Regions from separate parts of the Rhodoferax sp. GW821-FHT10B06 genome, predicted to be linked through region 2. Evidence: predicted binding sites of a transcription regulator. Region 2 holds the regulator's gene; each other region holds the start of a gene.
The links. Region 2 encodes FNR, which switches genes on or off when oxygen is low (the NO sensors DNR and NnrR bind a similar motif). Its sites were predicted from a motif close to TTGATNNNNATCAA; they were not measured.
Positions count from the first base shown of each region.

Region 1: a site for FNR is predicted at 2,145-2,158, ahead of arcD (arginine-ornithine antiporter). Genes of this name have one in related genera too.
Region 3: a site for FNR is predicted at 2,733-2,746, ahead of AC07O2_RS04325 (TraR/DksA family transcriptional regulator). Genes of this name have one in related genera too.

Region 1 is NZ_JBWKNO010000003.1:361,913-367,190, forward strand. It holds gene AC07O2_RS07050 (polyprenyl synthetase family protein) at 1-206, shown strand, start outside; tRNA gene AC07O2_RS07055 (tRNA-Pro) at 245-321, shown strand; gene AC07O2_RS07060 (DnaJ C-terminal domain-containing protein) at 725-1,654, shown strand; gene AC07O2_RS07065 (chaperone modulator CbpM) at 1,635-1,973, shown strand; gene arcD (arginine-ornithine antiporter) at 2,240-3,685, shown strand; gene AC07O2_RS07075 (arginine deiminase) at 3,702-4,928, shown strand; gene argF (ornithine carbamoyltransferase) at 4,943-5,278, shown strand, end outside.
Region 2 is NZ_JBWKNO010000010.1:5,000-10,277, reverse strand. It holds gene ccoP (cytochrome-c oxidase, cbb3-type subunit III) at 1-531, shown strand, start outside; gene ccoG (cytochrome c oxidase accessory protein CcoG) at 610-1,980, shown strand; gene AC07O2_RS16005 (FixH family protein) at 2,002-2,274, shown strand; gene AC07O2_RS16000 (hypothetical protein) at 2,287-2,535, shown strand; gene fnr (fumarate/nitrate reduction transcriptional regulator Fnr) at 2,513-3,232, opposite strand; gene hemN (oxygen-independent coproporphyrinogen III oxidase) at 3,379-4,761, shown strand; gene AC07O2_RS15985 (sulfite exporter TauE/SafE family protein) at 4,764-5,278, shown strand, end outside.
Region 3 is NZ_JBWKNO010000002.1:328,183-333,460, forward strand. It holds gene AC07O2_RS04310 (GMC family oxidoreductase) at 1-93, shown strand, start outside; gene AC07O2_RS04315 (c-type cytochrome) at 93-1,469, shown strand; gene AC07O2_RS04320 (aldo/keto reductase) at 1,556-2,539, opposite strand; gene AC07O2_RS04325 (TraR/DksA family transcriptional regulator) at 2,795-3,163, shown strand; gene AC07O2_RS04330 (hypothetical protein) at 3,165-3,545, shown strand; gene AC07O2_RS04335 (hybrid sensor histidine kinase/response regulator) at 3,746-5,278, opposite strand, start outside.

The DNA.
Region 1 (5,278 bases), on a different contig from region 2:
TACGCCAAGCCATCGAGACAGGTGAAACCGAGCGCCTGGAAGAGATCATCGCCATCGTCAAAAGCACAGGCGCACTGGACGTCACCCGCCAGGCCGCGGCAGCCGAAGCACAGCGCGCAATAGAGGCAACAAAGCACTTCCAGCCCAATGCCTATACCGATGGTTTGCTACAATTAGCAGCTCAATTATTGGAGCGCCGCTCTTAGCCCGTATAGTGGGTTATGCAGTTCTGGCATCGCTTCTGCGGGGTGTAGCTTAGTCAGGTAAAGCGCTACGTTCGGGACGTAGAGACCGGAGGTTCGAATCCTCTCACCCCGACCATCAAAACGGGACACCCGGACAGGTCGCAACCTTTTTTCTGTTGGATTTCCCTGCCCCCTTGCTGTGGATGTGCAGTGTGTAGACAAATGCTCTATGCGCAGCACCCTTGCGCCCACCACCATAGTGGCGCAGGCACAGCTTGTTATGTCATCTGCTGTCAATCATTGACTCTGCGTTGCCCGGCTACAGAGATAGCTGCTGAACTTCCACAGCTGCAAGTTCCAAGCAAAACCTTGACATAGATCAGCCTGTCCGGCGCAGATGCGGACACCATGGGAATGGGTTTCTGCGGCCATACATTCGCCGTGCACAAGCCGGCCAGCAACGCGGCAACCTAAGGTTCGGGTACATGGGTGCAGAACACCCGGCCCATGAATGCGTCTTTTACGTAAGGCCACCCGCTATGCAATACAAAGACTACTACGCCACGCTGGGCTTACCGCGCGATGCCAGCCTGGACCAGATCAAAAAGGCCTATCGCAAACTGGCGCGCCAGACCCACCCCGACGTCTCCAAGGCAAGCGATGCCGAAGCCCGCTTCAAGGATGCCGCTGAGGCCTACGCCACCCTCAAGGACCCCGAGAAGCGGGCCGCCTACGACGCGCTAGGCCAGCCACCGGCTGGAGAAGAATTTGCACCACCACCCCAATGGCGGCACGAACATGCGGCAGATGCTGCATCGTTTGACGACATGGACCTGGCCGACCTGCTGGCGGCCATGGGCCACGGCCGCCGAGGATCGGCCCGCGCACCTGTGGCCACACCCGGCCATGACTATGAAAACACGGTACAGATCAGCCTGGAGGACGCACACCGGGGCTGCACACTCAACCTGAACCTGGCTGATACCAGTGGCACGCGCACATTGGAGGTCAGCATCCCACCCGGCACGCGCGAGGGCCAAAAGCTCAGGCTGCGCGGCAAAGGCGGCAAGGGGCGCAACGGTGGGGCCGATGGCGACATCTACCTGCACATCACGCTGGCGCCCCATCCCTTGTTCCGCCCGGACCACCACGACCTGTACTTTGACCTGACGCTGACTCCGTGGGAAGCGACCTTGGGTGCGGAAATCGAGGTGCCCACGCTGGACGGCCCGGTGTTGCTGACCGTGCCGCAAGGCACCCGCTCAGGCCGCAAGTTGCGCTTGCGAGGCCGGGGCCTGTCCCAAGGAAAAAACGGGTTCGGCGACCTCTATGCACTTGTCCATATTGAGGTACCCACCACGCTGTCGGACCGGGAACGCGAGCTGTATGTGGAGCTGTCGCGCATCTCCCATTTCAATCCACGCCAAACGCCACCCAAGGAGTCACACCATGAACCTCACCCTCGTTGAATGGGTCTGGCTGGATGCCAGCGAGACCATGACCCTGGCCGAACTATCCCGCTGCTGCGGAATGGGCACCGCCGACCTGGAAGAGCTGATCGACTACAGCGCCCTGGTGCCGCTAGCCCCCCTACAAGCCGCCCCGCAAGAGTCCGCCTTCAGCGCCGAATGGGTGGCCCCGCTACGCACTGCGGCCAAATTGCGCAAGGACTTTGACCTGGACCTGTTCAGCGTGGCCTTGCTGCTCGGTCACCTCAACCGCATCGAGGCGCTGGAGCGCCAAGTGCGGTCGCTGCAGGCCCAATTGCCGTCCCACGCCCTTGCTTAGTGCGGCGTCGTGCAGTATCAATAAAGATAGCTATCCACGCAGACAGAATAAGCGCTAGAGGCTTAAATGGCTTGCAACAACCTGATCGGGAAGCTGCTCCTGCAGGCTGGCACTTCAAGCCCGCAATCCAGCTTGCATAAGCGGTCTAACTTGCAGTACCCGCGCGAAACATTGACATAGATCAGCCGACCCGATACCGGTCTGTACAACATTAGTGCAAGCGCCGAACCAGGCCCGATCCTCCCATCCATGCAAGAGATAACACCATGAACGCTGCAACACCAAGCCCGCTTGTACAGGCGCGCGCGCCAGGCACCTTGGGCCTCGGCCTGCTGGTGGCGCTGGTGGTGGGCTCCATCATTGGCAGTGGCATCTTCGGGTTGCCGCAGAACATGGCGGCGGGCGCCGGTGCAGGAGCCATCCTGTTGGGCTGGATCATCACCGGTGTAGGCATGCTGACCCTGGCCCGCGTGTACCAAATCCTGTCGCTGCGCAAGCCGGAGCTGGACAACGGCGTCTACGCCTATGCCCGGGCCTTGTCGGGCGAATACGTGGGTTTCAATTCGGCCTGGGGCTACTGGATCAGCGCCTGGATTGGCAACGTGGGCTATCTGGTAGCGGCCTTTGGCGCGCTGGGCTATTTCTTCCCGGTACTGGGCGAAGGCAACACACCCGCCGCGGTGCTGGGCGCTTCGGTCGCGCTGTGGGTCATCCATGCACTGGTGCTGCGCGGCATACAAGGTGCAGCGGTGCTGAACGCCGTGGTCACGTTGGCCAAGGTGGTGCCGCTGCTGCTGTTCATCGTGCTGGTGGCCATGGCCTTCCAGGTGGATACCTTCCGGCTGGACTTCTGGGGCGATGCCAAGCTGGGCTCGGTGCTGGACCAGGTCAAAAGCACCATGCTGGTCACCGTGTGGGTGTTCATCGGCATCGAAGGGGCCAGCGTCTATTCAGCGCGTGCGAGCGACCGCAAAGATGTGGGTCGCGCCACCGTCATCGGCTTTTTGCTGTGTTTGCTGCTGCTGATGGCGGTATCGCTGCTGTCGCTGGGCATCACCACCCAGCCTGAATTGGCCGCGCTGAAAAACCCGTCCATGGCCGGCGTGCTGGAGAAAGCGGTAGGCACCTGGGGCGCGGTGGCCATCACCCTGGGCTTGATCGTTTCGGTTGGCGGTGGCTTCCTGGCCTGGACGCTGCTGGCGGCGGAGTCGTTGTTCACCCCTGCAGGTGGCGGTGTCATGCCATCCTGGTTGTCCCAACAAAACAGCAAAGCCGTACCCGCCAACGCGCTGTGGCTGACCAACGGCATGGTGCAGGTGTTTTTGCTGGTCACGCTGTTCTGGAAGGCGTCCTACCTGGCGCTGATCTCGCTGTCCACGGCAATGATTTTGGTGCCCTATCTGTTCAGCGCCGTCTACGGCCTGGTCCTGACCTGGCGCGGCGAAGGTCCACGGGCTGCACAGCACCGCAGTGACATCGCTATCGCCGCTCTAGCCACGGTGTATTGCGGCTGGCTGCTGTATGCCGCTGGGCTGAAGTACTTGCTGCTCAGCGCCCTGCTCTACGCACCGGGTGCGCTGCTGTACATCGTGGCCAAACGCCAGCGCGCTGAAAAAGCCTTCACCCCCTGGGAATGGCTGGTACTGGCGCTGCTGGTGGCGCTGGCCCTGGTCGCCGCCTACTTGCTCAGCGTGGGCCAACTCAGCTTATAGAACCGGACGCATCACCATGATAACCCTGCCCAAAGGCCTGTACTCCGAAGTTGGCCGCCTGCGCAAAGTGCTGGTCTGCCGCCCCGGCCTGGCGCAAAAGCGCCTGACCCCCGCCAACTGCCACGAGCTGCTGTTTGACGATGTGCTGTGGGTGGCGCAGGCCCGTAACGACCATGACGCCTTCACCTCGGCCATGACCGAGCGCGACGTGGAAGTGCTGGAACTGCACGACCTACTGGCCGATACAGTCGCCATCCCCGCCGCACGCACCTGGCTGCTGGACCGCAAGCTCGGCCCCAACTTCGTAGACGCAGAAACTGCCGCGCAGCTGCGCCCCTGGCTGGAGACATTGCCACCCGCGCTGCTGGCCCAACACCTGATCGGCGGTGTAGCCCGGGCCGAGCTGCCGTTTGAGATGGACGGCCTGCTGGCCTGCTGCGCCAGCCCCGCCGATTTTCTGCTGCCGCCGCTGCCCAACACCTTATTCACCCGCGACAACAGTTGCTGGATTGGCACGGGTGTGGTGCTCAGCCCCATGTACTGGCCGGCCCGGCGCCAGGAAACGCTGCTGATGGCGGCGGTGTACCGCTTCCATCCCACATTTGCAGGCAGCGTCACCGAATGGTGGGGCGACCCGGATACAGACCACGGCCTGGCCACGCTGGAAGGCGGTGACGTGATGCCGGTGGGCCACGGCGTGGTACTGGTCGGCATGGGCGAACGCAGCTCGCCACAGGGCGTCAGCCAATTGGCCCGGCGCCTGTTCGCACAGGGTGCGGCCACCCACGTGCTGGCCGCGCAACTGCCCAAATCACGCGGCGCCATGCATCTGGATACCGTGTTCAGCTTTTGCGACGTGGATCTGGTGACGGTGTTCCCCGACGTGGTGGATGCCATCCGCGTGCACAGCCTGCGCCCCGGCAAAACCGAAGGCACGCTAGATGTGCGCACCGAAACACAGCCCTTCCTGGATGTGGTCGCCGCCGCCATCGGCCTGCCCCGGCTGCGCAGCGTAGCCACCGGCGGCGACAGCTATGAGGCCGAGCGCGAACAGTGGGACGACGGCAACAACCTGCTGGCCCTGGCCCCGGGCGTGGTCATGGCCTACAACCGCAATACCTACACCAATACCTTGCTGCGCAAGGCCGGGGTGGAGGTCATCACCGTGCCCAGCGGCGAGCTGGGGCGCGGGCGGGGCGGCAGCCACTGCATGTCCTGCCCCATCGAACGCGACCCCATCTAACCAGAGAAACCCCCATGGCCTTCAACCTCCGCAACCGCAGCCTGCTGACGCTGCAAGACTTCAGCCCCGACGACATCCGCTACCTGCTGGACCTGGCCGCCGACCTGAAACGCGCCAAGACAGCCGGCACAGAACACCCTAGGCTGCAGGGCAAGAACATCGCGCTGATTTTTGAAAAAGCCTCCACCCGCACCCGCTGCGCTTTTGAGGTCGCGGTGCACGACCAGGGTGGCCACGTGACCTACATCGACTCGGTAGGCTCGCAAATGGGCCACAAGGAATCGCTGAAAGACACGGCCCGGGTGCTGGGCCGGATGTACGACGGCATCGAGTACCGCGGCTTTCACCAG
Region 2 (5,278 bases):
GCGCCGGCCATGGCGATTGGCGAGCGCCTGTTCATGAACAACTGCGCCCAGTGCCACGGCTCGGACGCACGCGGCAGCAAAGGCTTCCCCAACCTGACCGATGCCGACTGGCTGCACGGCGGTACGCCAGACAAGATCAAGGAAACCATCACCCATGGCCGCATCGGCCAAATGCCGCCGATGGCCGCTGCGGTGGGCACGCCGGACGACGTGAAGAACGTGGCCAACTATGTGCTGAGCCTGTCGGGCAGCCCGCATGACTCGGTGCGCGCCGGTCTGGGCAAGGCCAAGTTTGGTGTCTGCGCAGCCTGCCACGGGGTGGGCGGTAAGGGCAACCAGGCGCTGGGCGCCCCTAATCTGTCGGACGACATCTGGCTGCACGGTTGGGGCGAGGCCGCCATCATGGAGATGGTCAATAAGGGCAAGATCAACCAGATGCCTGCCCAGCAGGGCAAGCTGACCGAGGCCCAGATCCATGTGTTGACGGCTTACATCTGGGGCATGTCCAACAAGCCTGTGGCCAGCAAGTAGGAGCATGGTGTGAACACCGTCGCGCCCCGCAAGACCATTCCCATCGTGCCTGTGCCTGGAGCAGATGCCGATGAGGTGATGGTGTCGCTGTACGCGGCCAGCAAGAAGATCTACCCACGTTCAGTGCAGGGCCTGTTTGCGCGCTGGCGCTGGGCCATGGTGTTGCTGACGCAGCTGGTGTTCTATGGCCTGCCCTGGCTGCAATGGGGTCAGCGCCAGGCGGTACTGTTTGACCTGGAGGCGCGCCGCTTCTACATCTTCTCACTGGTGTTGTACCCGCAGGATTTCATCTACCTGACCGGGCTGCTGGTGGTGTCTGCGCTGTCCCTGTTTCTGTTCACCGCCGTGGCAGGGCGCCTATGGTGTGGCTTTGCCTGCCCGCAGACGGTGTACAGCGAAATCTTCATGTGGATAGAGCGCCATATCGAGGGCGACCGTGCCGCCCGCATGCGCTTGGATGGCGCGCCCATGTCGGCCCACAAGCTGGCCCGCAAGTCGGCCAAGCACGGCGCTTGGCTGTTGCTGTCCCTGTGGACCGGTTTTACCTTTGTCTCGTATTTCACACCCACCTATGCGCTGCTGCAGGAGTCTTTGAGCGGCAGCTTTGGTTCGTGGGAAGTGTTCTGGGGTCTGTTCTACAGCTTTGCCACCTATGGCAACGCCGGCTTCATGCGCGAGCAGGTCTGCAAATACATGTGCCCCTATGCGCGCTTCCAGAGCGCCATGTTCGACAAGGACACGCTGATCGTCAGCTACGACACCACCCGTGGTGAGCCCCGGGGCTCGCGTTCGCGCAAGGCCGACCCTGCGGCCCTGGGCCTGGGCTCTTGCGTGGACTGCACGCTGTGCGTGCAGGTCTGCCCCACCGGCATCGATATCCGCGAGGGCTTGCAGTACGAATGCATAGGCTGCGCCGCCTGCGTGGATGTATGCGATGGCGTGATGGACAAGATGGGCTATGCCCCTGGCCTGATCCGCTTTGCCACCCAGAACGGCATGGCCCAGGGCTGGTCGGGCCGGCAGATACTGCGGCGTGTGCTGCGGCCTCGGGTACTGGTCTACGGCACGGTACTGCTGGTGTTGACGCTGGCGCTGCTGGGCAGCCTGTTGACGCGTACCCCGCTGAAGGTGGACGTGGTGCGCGACCGCGCGGCGCTATCCCGCATTGTGTCCGGTGGCCAGCTGGAAAACGTGTACCGCCTGCAGGTCATGAACGCCAGTGAACTGCCGCAGCGCTACCGTCTCATAGCCCATGGGCTGGACGGGCTGGTGCTGGCCTCGGACGAATGGGTGGACCTGGAGCCGGTAGCCTCGCGCTGGGTGGCGGTGCGCCTGCATATCCCTTATGGTTCTGTCGAACCGGGCTCTTACCCGGTATTCTTCGACATCCAGACTGCGGATGGAAGCACCAAGGTGTCGGAAAAGTCCACGTTCTTTGTTCCCCGCTGACGATAACTCCAGGAGACTGCCATGCCCTCTCATGTATCTGCTACACCGGTGCCGCTGCCATGGTGGCGCTACGGCTATGTCTGGCTGGTGATTTCCGGCCCGCTGGCCGTGGTGGTGGCGGCCTTGGTCTCGGGCTGGATCGCCATCCGCCAGCAGGACCCGGTGCTGGCCCAGGACTACTACCGCCAGGGGCTGGAGATCAATAAGACCCTGGCCGCCCAGGGCCCGCTGGCACCGGCCGAGCAGGGGCGCAACCATGCTGCGTCGCCGCCCGGCTCGGTGCGTACCAAGTAGCCGGAGGGCACTATGCAAAGCTTTAGGGTGGTAGGTGTGGTCTGGCCCGCGTTCCTGGGCGCATGCATACTGGAGATGCTGGTGTTTGCGGTGGTCGATCCCTACAGCCTGCAATGGCTGGGGCAGCCGCTGCCTTTGTCACGCCAGGGCGTGTACAGCCTGGCGTTCTTTGCGTTCTGGGCGGTGGCTGTGCTGGTGGGTTGCCTGACGCTGCTGGTGGGCCAGCCGGTGACAGTGCCTAGAGACAGGGCTGAAGATTGACGATGCGCTTGAGCGCTTCGGTGTCCAGGATGCGGATGTGGCGCTGCTTGACCTCGACCACGCCGTCTTCCACAAATTTGGAGAAGGTGCGGCTCACGGTTTCCAGTTTCAGGCCCAGGTAGCTGCCGATTTCCTCGCGCGTCATGCGCAGGATGAGTTCGGACTGTGAAAACCCGCGCGCATGCAGACGCTGCACCAGGTTCAGCAAAAAGGCCGCCAGGCGTTCCTCGGCGCGCATGCTGCCCAGTAGCAGCATCACGCCGTGCTCGCGCACGATTTCGCGGCTCATGATCTTGTGCACATGGCGCTGCAGGGAGTTGACTTCGCGCGAGAGCTCTTCAATGCGGTGGAAGGGCATTTCGCACACTTCGGCATCTTCCAGGGCCACCGCATCGCAGGTGTGGTGGTCGTTGACGATGCCGTCCAGGCCGATGATTTCGCCTGCCATTTGAAAGCCGGTAACCTGGTCGCGGCCATCTTCGGTGGTGACGGTGGTCTTGAAGAAGCCTGTACGGATGGCGTACAGCGCCTTGAAGGTTTCGCCGTTATGGAACAGCGCCGTGCCTCGCAGTACCTTTCGGCGCACTGCTACCAGGTCGTCAATGCGCTCTAGCTCTTCTTTGTTCAGGCCCAAGGGCATGCACAGCTCACGCAGGTTGCAGTTGGAGCAAGCGACTTTGATTGAGGTGGGGACCATGCGCAGAGTATGAACTTGATGGAGATCAATGGAGCTATTTGATGTATCTCATTGTCTCTGGTGCCATCTGCTGCGGTTTTGATCCACGTCAATGAAACAAGCGTGGCTTCGCGGCACATTCCAGTCATGCAACCTGACTGCCCGCCATGACCCGTGTTTTGCCCGAATTGTTACGCCGTTTTGATGTGCCTGGGCCGCGGTACACGTCCTATCCCACCGCCGACAGGTTTGTCGAGGCCTTTACCTGCGAGGACTATGGGCGGGCCCTGCAGCAACGCAACCAGGGGGCGGCAGCACTGAGCCTGCCCTTGTCGCTGTATGTGCACATACCGTTTTGCGAGTCGCTTTGCTATTACTGCGCCTGCAACAAGATCATCACCAAGCGGCATGAGCGCGGAGCCGCCTATCTGCGCTATCTGGAGCGCGAAACCGCTCTGCACACCGCCCAGCTGGGCGAGCGGCGCAATGTCAGCCAACTGCACCTGGGCGGAGGCAGCCCTACTTTTTTGAGTGACGACGAGCTGGCCCAGCTGATGGCCATGTTGCGGCGCCATTTCGTGTTGGCCCCCGGCGGCGAATACTCTATTGAGGTGGACCCCCGCACGGTGGACGCCAAACGCCTGCAAGCTTTGGCCACCTTGGGCTTCAACCGGCTCAGCTTTGGGGTACAGGACTTTGATGCCGACGTGCAAAAAGCGGTGCACCGCATCCAACCCGCGCAGCAAGTGTTCGAGCTGGTGGAGGTGGCCCGCACGCTGGGCTTTGAGTCCATCAATGTGGACCTGATCTACGGCTTGCCACGGCAGACACCGGCATCTTTTGCACGCACGCTGGAGCAGGTGGTAGAGCTGCGGCCCGACCGCATTGCCCTGTACGCCTATGCCCATCTGCCCGAGCGCTTCAAGCCCCAACGCCGCATTCTGGGCGCTGAGCTGCCGGCGGCGGCCGACAAGCTGTCCATGCTGTCGCAGGCCTTCGACACCTTTTTGGAAGCCGGCTATGTGTACATCGGCATGGACCACTTCGCCTTGCCCAACGACGCGCTGGCCATCGCCCAGCGCCAGGGCCGGCTGCACCGCAACTTCCAGGGCTACAGCACCCAGCCCGACTGCGACCTGGTCGGCCTGGGCGTGTCGGCCATAGGCCGCATAGGCGCCACCTACAGCCAGAACGCCAAGACCCTGGAGGAATACTGCGACCGTATCGACCAGGGCCAGCTACCGGTGGTGCGTGGCCTGGCGCTGAACCGCGACGACCTGGTGCGCCGCGCCATCATCATGGGTCTGATGTGCCAGGGCGAGGTGCAGTTTGAATCCATCGAGCTGGCATTTCTGGTGGATTTCAAAAAGGCCTTCGCCGCCGAGCTGGCTGCTCTGCAGCCCTTGGTGGAGGCCGGCCTGGTGCAGTTGGAAGACAGCGGTATCCGCGTCACGGCCACCGGCTGGTTCCTGGTGCGCGCGGTGGCCATGGTGTTTGACCGCTATCTGCAGGCTGACCGCAACCGCGCCCGCTTCTCAAGAATCATTTGAACATGCAAACGGGCCTGGCCTGGACCGCACTGCTGATGGGCCTGGCCGGCGGTCCGCACTGCGCCGCCATGTGCGGCGCAGCCTGTGGCAGCCTGGGCCGTCTGGCCGGCGCGCAGCGGCCCTGGCTGGGCATGCTGCAGCTGCAGGCCGGGCGCCTGGTGGGCTACAGCCTGGCCGGTGCGCTGGCGGCCTGGGCGGCCGACAACCTGGCCTGGCTGGCTCGCCAGTCAACCGCGCTGCAGCCGCTGTGGACCCTGTTCCATGTGGCCGTGCTGGTCTGGGGCGGGACTTTGCTGGTTTTGGCACGCCAGCCGGTATGGGTAGACGGCATGGGCCGCAAGCTGTGGGCGCGCCTGCGGGCGAGCTCCGGCGGATATGGCTGGGCCTTTGGCGTGGGCGCGGCCTGGGCCTTCATGCCTTGCGGCCTGCTGTATTCGGCCCTGCTGGTGGCGGCCCTGAGCGGCGGGCCACTGGATGGCGCTCTGTGCATGGCCTTGTTTGCTGCAGGCAGCGCCAT
Region 3 (5,278 bases), on a different contig from region 2:
CCGACCGGCCTGGCCACCGCACTGACCTACTGGGCCGCCAAGGCGATACGTGAACAGTACCTGAAAGACCCTCGCCCCCTGGTGGACGCATGATGGCCCGCCCCACCCAGCGCCCCACCCTGCTACTTGCTGCCGCACTGGCTTTGGCATTCAGCGCCAGCGCAGCGCAGGCCGCTGCCCCTGTCGATGCCCAACTGCTAGCCAAGGGCGCCTACCTGGCCCGCGCCGGTGACTGCATCGCCTGCCACAGCGCCACACCGGACAAGCCATTTGCCGGCGGCCTGCCCATGTCTACGCCGGTGGGTGCCGTCTACTCCACCAATATCACGCCGGACAAAACCGCGGGCATCGGCGACTGGAGCTATGAAGACTTCGCCAAGCTGATGCGCACCGGCGTTACCAAGGCCGGCTACACCGTCTACCCGGCCATGCCCTACCCGTCTTTCTCGCGCCTGGGCGAAGACGATCTGCAGGCGCTGTACGCCTATTTCATGCATGGCGTGCAGCCCGACCCCACGCCGAATAAAAAGGCCGACATTCCCTGGCCGCTGTCGATGCGCTTCCCACTGGCACTGTGGCGCATGGTGTTTGCGCCACAGCCGGCCCCCATGAGCGTGCCGCAAAGCCCGCAGCCGAATCTGCTGCGCGGCGCCTATCTGGTGCAGGGCCTGGGCCACTGTGGCGCCTGCCACACGGCGCGCGGCGTGGCCTTTCAGGAAAAGGCTCTGAGTGATACCGGCAACAGCATCTACCTGGCCGGCGGCGGCGCGGTTGACGGCTGGGTCCCACCGTCCCTGCGCAACAGCCACGGCGGCGGCCTTGCAAGCTGGAGCGGGCGTGACATCGTGGATTTTCTGAAAACCGGACGCAACCAGCGCAGTGCCTCGTTTGGTGGCATGAATGACGTGGTGGCGCATTCCACCCAGCACCTGACCGACGCCGACCTGACCAGCATCGCGCTCTACCTGAAGTCCTTGCCCACCAGCGCACCCGCGCCAGCACCGTATGTGGCCGACCCGCGCGTGGCGCAGGAGCTGCACAACGGCGTGGTGAACAGCCGCGGCGCACAAATCTACCTGGACCGCTGCGCCGGCTGCCACCGATCCGATGGCCAGGGTGCTGCCAAAACCTTCCCTGCATTGGCCGGCAATGCGCTGCTACAGACCGCAGACGCATCAAGCAGCATCAAGATCGTGCTGTCCGGCAGTGCCATGCCCGCCACGCAGACCGCGCCCTCGGCCTTCACCATGGCGCCGTACGCCGGGCTGCTCAGCGACGCCGACATCGCCGACGTCGTCAGCTTCATCCAGACCAGTTGGGGCAACCAGGGTGGTGCGGCCACAGCGCGCCAGGTGGCTGCCCTGCGCAAGACATCGCCGCCCGTGCAAGCCGCGACCGTGGCCACGTTTGCGCCGGGCCGGCCGGACACCTTGGCGCCGCGCCCGGCAGCCAGCAGCGCTGTGCCTTAAACATTCAAAGGGAATCGGGCTCTAGCGCAGGTAGAACCTGCGCTAGCAGCTACTCTTTCAATAGCATGCGTTAACCGCACCAATGCTTACCAGCGCTGGTGCACCAGCGGTTTGGCAAAGCGCTCATACACACCCGCGATGGCCTGCATGGTGCCGTCGGTCAGCGGCGGCAAGTCGGCGGCGGCCACGTTGTCGGCCACCTGGGTAGCGCGCTTGCCACCGGGAATGGAGCAGGTCACAGCCGGGTGCATCTGTATCCAGCGCAGCGCCATCTGCGGCATGCTCTGGCCCGCGGGCACCAGGGGTCGCAGCGCGTCCACTGCTTGCAGGCCCACGTTGTAATCCAGCCCAGAGAAGGTTTCGCCTTTGTCGAAGGCCGCGCCCTCGCGGTTGAACTGGCGGTGGTCGTCCGCGGCGAAAGTGCTGTCCTTTGTCAGCTTGCCACTCAGCAGGCCGCTGGACAGCGGCAGCCGCGCGAGAATGCCCACGCCGCGCTTTTGCGTTTGTTCAAACAGCAGCTCGGCCGGGCGCTGGCGGAAGATGTTGTAGATGATCTGCACCGACTGCACGCCGGGGAATTCAATCGCCTTCAGCGCCTCCTCCACCTTCTCCACACTCACGCCGTAGTGGCGCAACTTGCCCGCCTTCACCAAATCGTCCAGCACGCCAAACACTTCGGGCATATAGAACACCTCGGTTGGCGGGCAGTGCAGTTGCAGCAGGTCCAGCGCCTCGGTGTTCAGATTCACCAGGCTGCGCTCGACAAAGGCGGTCAGGTTTTCGCGGTTGTAGCCAGCCGCCACATGCGGGCTCAGGCGGCGCCCCGCCTTGGTGGCAATGTAGAAGGGTTCGCTACGCTCGCGCTTGAGCTGGGCCAGCAGCCGTTCGCTGCGGCCATCGCCGTATACGTCGGCGCTGTCGAAGAAGTTCACGCCCATATCCAGCGCTTTGTGCAGCGCGCCCATGGACTCTGCGTCATCCACATCGCCCCAGGTGCCGCCAATGGCCCATGCGCCGAAGCTGACGGTCGAAATATTCCAGCCGGTGCGGCCGAGAGGACGGTATTGCAAGATGGGTCTCCTTGTTGGTTCGGGCGGCAAGTATCGCACCTTGGGCCATTTAGTGCGACGTTTCAACAATAGACCCTAAAGCCTGGTTAACGCTGGCAAACACTGCGCAGACAGCTACGTTTTAGATAGCAAACAGCCAATGCCGCCAGGCGCCTCCGCGCACGACTGCAGCCTGTGGCTCTTTCGCCATGCCTTGATCTGCATCAGTGTGGCCCCAGGTGCATAGGAGGACCATCAGGTCCAAGGAGTCCCACCATGCAACACCTCACCCCGGAACAACGGGCCACCCTGAACCGCGTATTGCAAGAACGCCGCCGTGCGCTGGAGGGTGAATTGGCCGACCACCGGCAAGATCTGGCCGCATTGGCCCCAACGCTGGCAGAGCGCCCACAAAACAGCAGCGCCTACCCGGCCAACGCAAACGACCGCGAGGTCGAAGCCGCTTTGTCCGATATGGACTCGGCTGAACTGGCTGCCGTGCAGCGTGCCCAGCAGCGCCTGCAGGACGACAGCTTTGGCATCTGCGTGGACTGCGCACAACCCATCCCGTTTGCTCGTTTGATGATTGAGCCCGAAGCCCTGCGCTGCGTGGCCTGTGCCTCCATTTTTGAAAGGAAACTTTGACATGCCACTATTCCACGCCGTAGTCTGGACCGACCACCAATCCGCCCAGGTCATCCAGTTCGATGCCGAGCAGGTGTTACCGCAAAAGCTCCACTCCCACAGCTACGACACCGCCCAGCACGGCAGCGCCGTGCGCTCGCAGCACGAGTTCTTTGGCCATGTATGCGATGTGCTGGACGGCATCAGCCAGGTGCTGGTCACCGGCTCACATACCTCCATCGCCGACTTTCGCCACTATGCCGACAAACACAAGCCCGCGACCGCGCAGCACATCATCGGCTATGAGATAGTGGACCACCCCACGGACAAGCAGCTTGTTGCCCTGGCCCGCAAGGCGTTTGACAAACACAACCTGATGGACGGTGTGCCTACTGCAGGGTGAAGCAGGGTGAACTGCCACGCCCCCTCCGGGGTTGGGAGCGGCTAGGTCATACCGACCCGATTCCGACATGGGCAGCGCCAACGTAATCTACGGTGGTGCAGCCATGCCCAACGGGCCCCCATGGGCAAGCCTTAGCAACTTGATGAATATTGGCTAATTCACCAGCGGCTGGAATTCAACCCGGCAAACACTCAACTCCATCAAAGTGTGCTGTTGCTAGTGGGAACAAGTTTGATCAGCGCTCCGCGCAGCTCCCTGAGCCTGGGCGGCTTGCTCAGCACACAGTCCACGTTCGCGGGTCCAACGCCGTCAGAAACCAATCGCTGCCCCCAACCCGTCAGCAATATCACGGGCGTTGACGGCGACAAATATTTGATGGCAGTTGCGACCTTATGCCCATCTACATAAGGCATTCCAAGGTCCGTAATCACAATCGCGAATGACTCGCCCTGCTCCTGTGCACTATGGAACGTATTAATGCCGGCTTGACCACCATCAGCAGAAACCACCGTATGCCCATCAAACGCCAAAATATCGCGCAGCGATCTCAGCACCAAAGGATCGTCGTCCACGATCAGTATCCGCAAATGTGACGGCGCACTCTTTTCGTCGGCATGAGATGCAGTTTCTGCAACATCTGAAGGAACAAGAAAGCCCAAACGCACAGTTGTCCCGACGGCCAATTTCGACTCCAATTCGACGCTGGCGCTGTGCCGCTCCACCATGCCATAGACCATTGCCAGCCCCAATCCTGTTCCACGCTCTCCTTTTGTCGTGAAAAATGGCTCCAAGCAACGTTTACGCGTATCCTCATCCATCCCGATCCCAGAATCGCTCACTTCGATAAACACATGTCTTGAGACGATCTGCCTATCCCGGTCCTCAACCCCCGCAACCCTGGTGCGAAGTGTCAGCGTGCCACCATCAGGCATTGCATCGACCGCATTGAAAATAAGATTCGTCAATGCCTCCCGTATTTCACCCTCGACTCCCATAAAGAAAGGAAGATCAGGGTCAAGTTCGGTCCGCAGCTCAATCACAACACCCCGTTGCTGTGGCATATCGCTCCAGCGCGCTCGCGTCAGGTCGGCCACCTGCTGGATCAGGAGATTGGCGTTTACCGGACTCAAAGTTAGCTGCGTTTCACGTTGCCGATAAAACTCCCTCATCCGAGCGACCGTTGCGGCCACATCGTCAATGGCCCGCTGGATCACCTCCAAATGGTTGCGGCCACGGTTGCTCAGGTTGGGCTCAGTTTCCAGCAGCAATTCCGTGTATAGCGCGATTGGAGAAATAGCATTATTGATATCGTGCGCAATCCCACTGGCCATTTGACCCAGCGCACGCAACCGTTCTTGCTGCATCACCGATTGCTGCGTCTGACGTAGATCGTCATAGGCTTGCTGCAAAGCGGTATACAACTGCGCTTGGTTGGCAGCGAGCGCAACGTGCTCACACAATTGCCGTAGGAATTCACACTCACCACTACTAAAACTGTTCGGCTGTTGTCGCGCAACGACCAAGACACCAAACACCGTACTTTCCACCAGCAGCGGAGCCATCACCAATGCGCGCAAACCACCTTTGGCTAGACGTTGTGGAAAAGGAAAATCTACTCCACTGATATCACCCTCGTATACCAGTTGCCCTTTCATGCACAGGGATAGGCCATTTGTGTCTATGGAAATGCGGGCGTTCTCCTCCAAAGAGAGTTGATGCATCAGCGCTTCGCT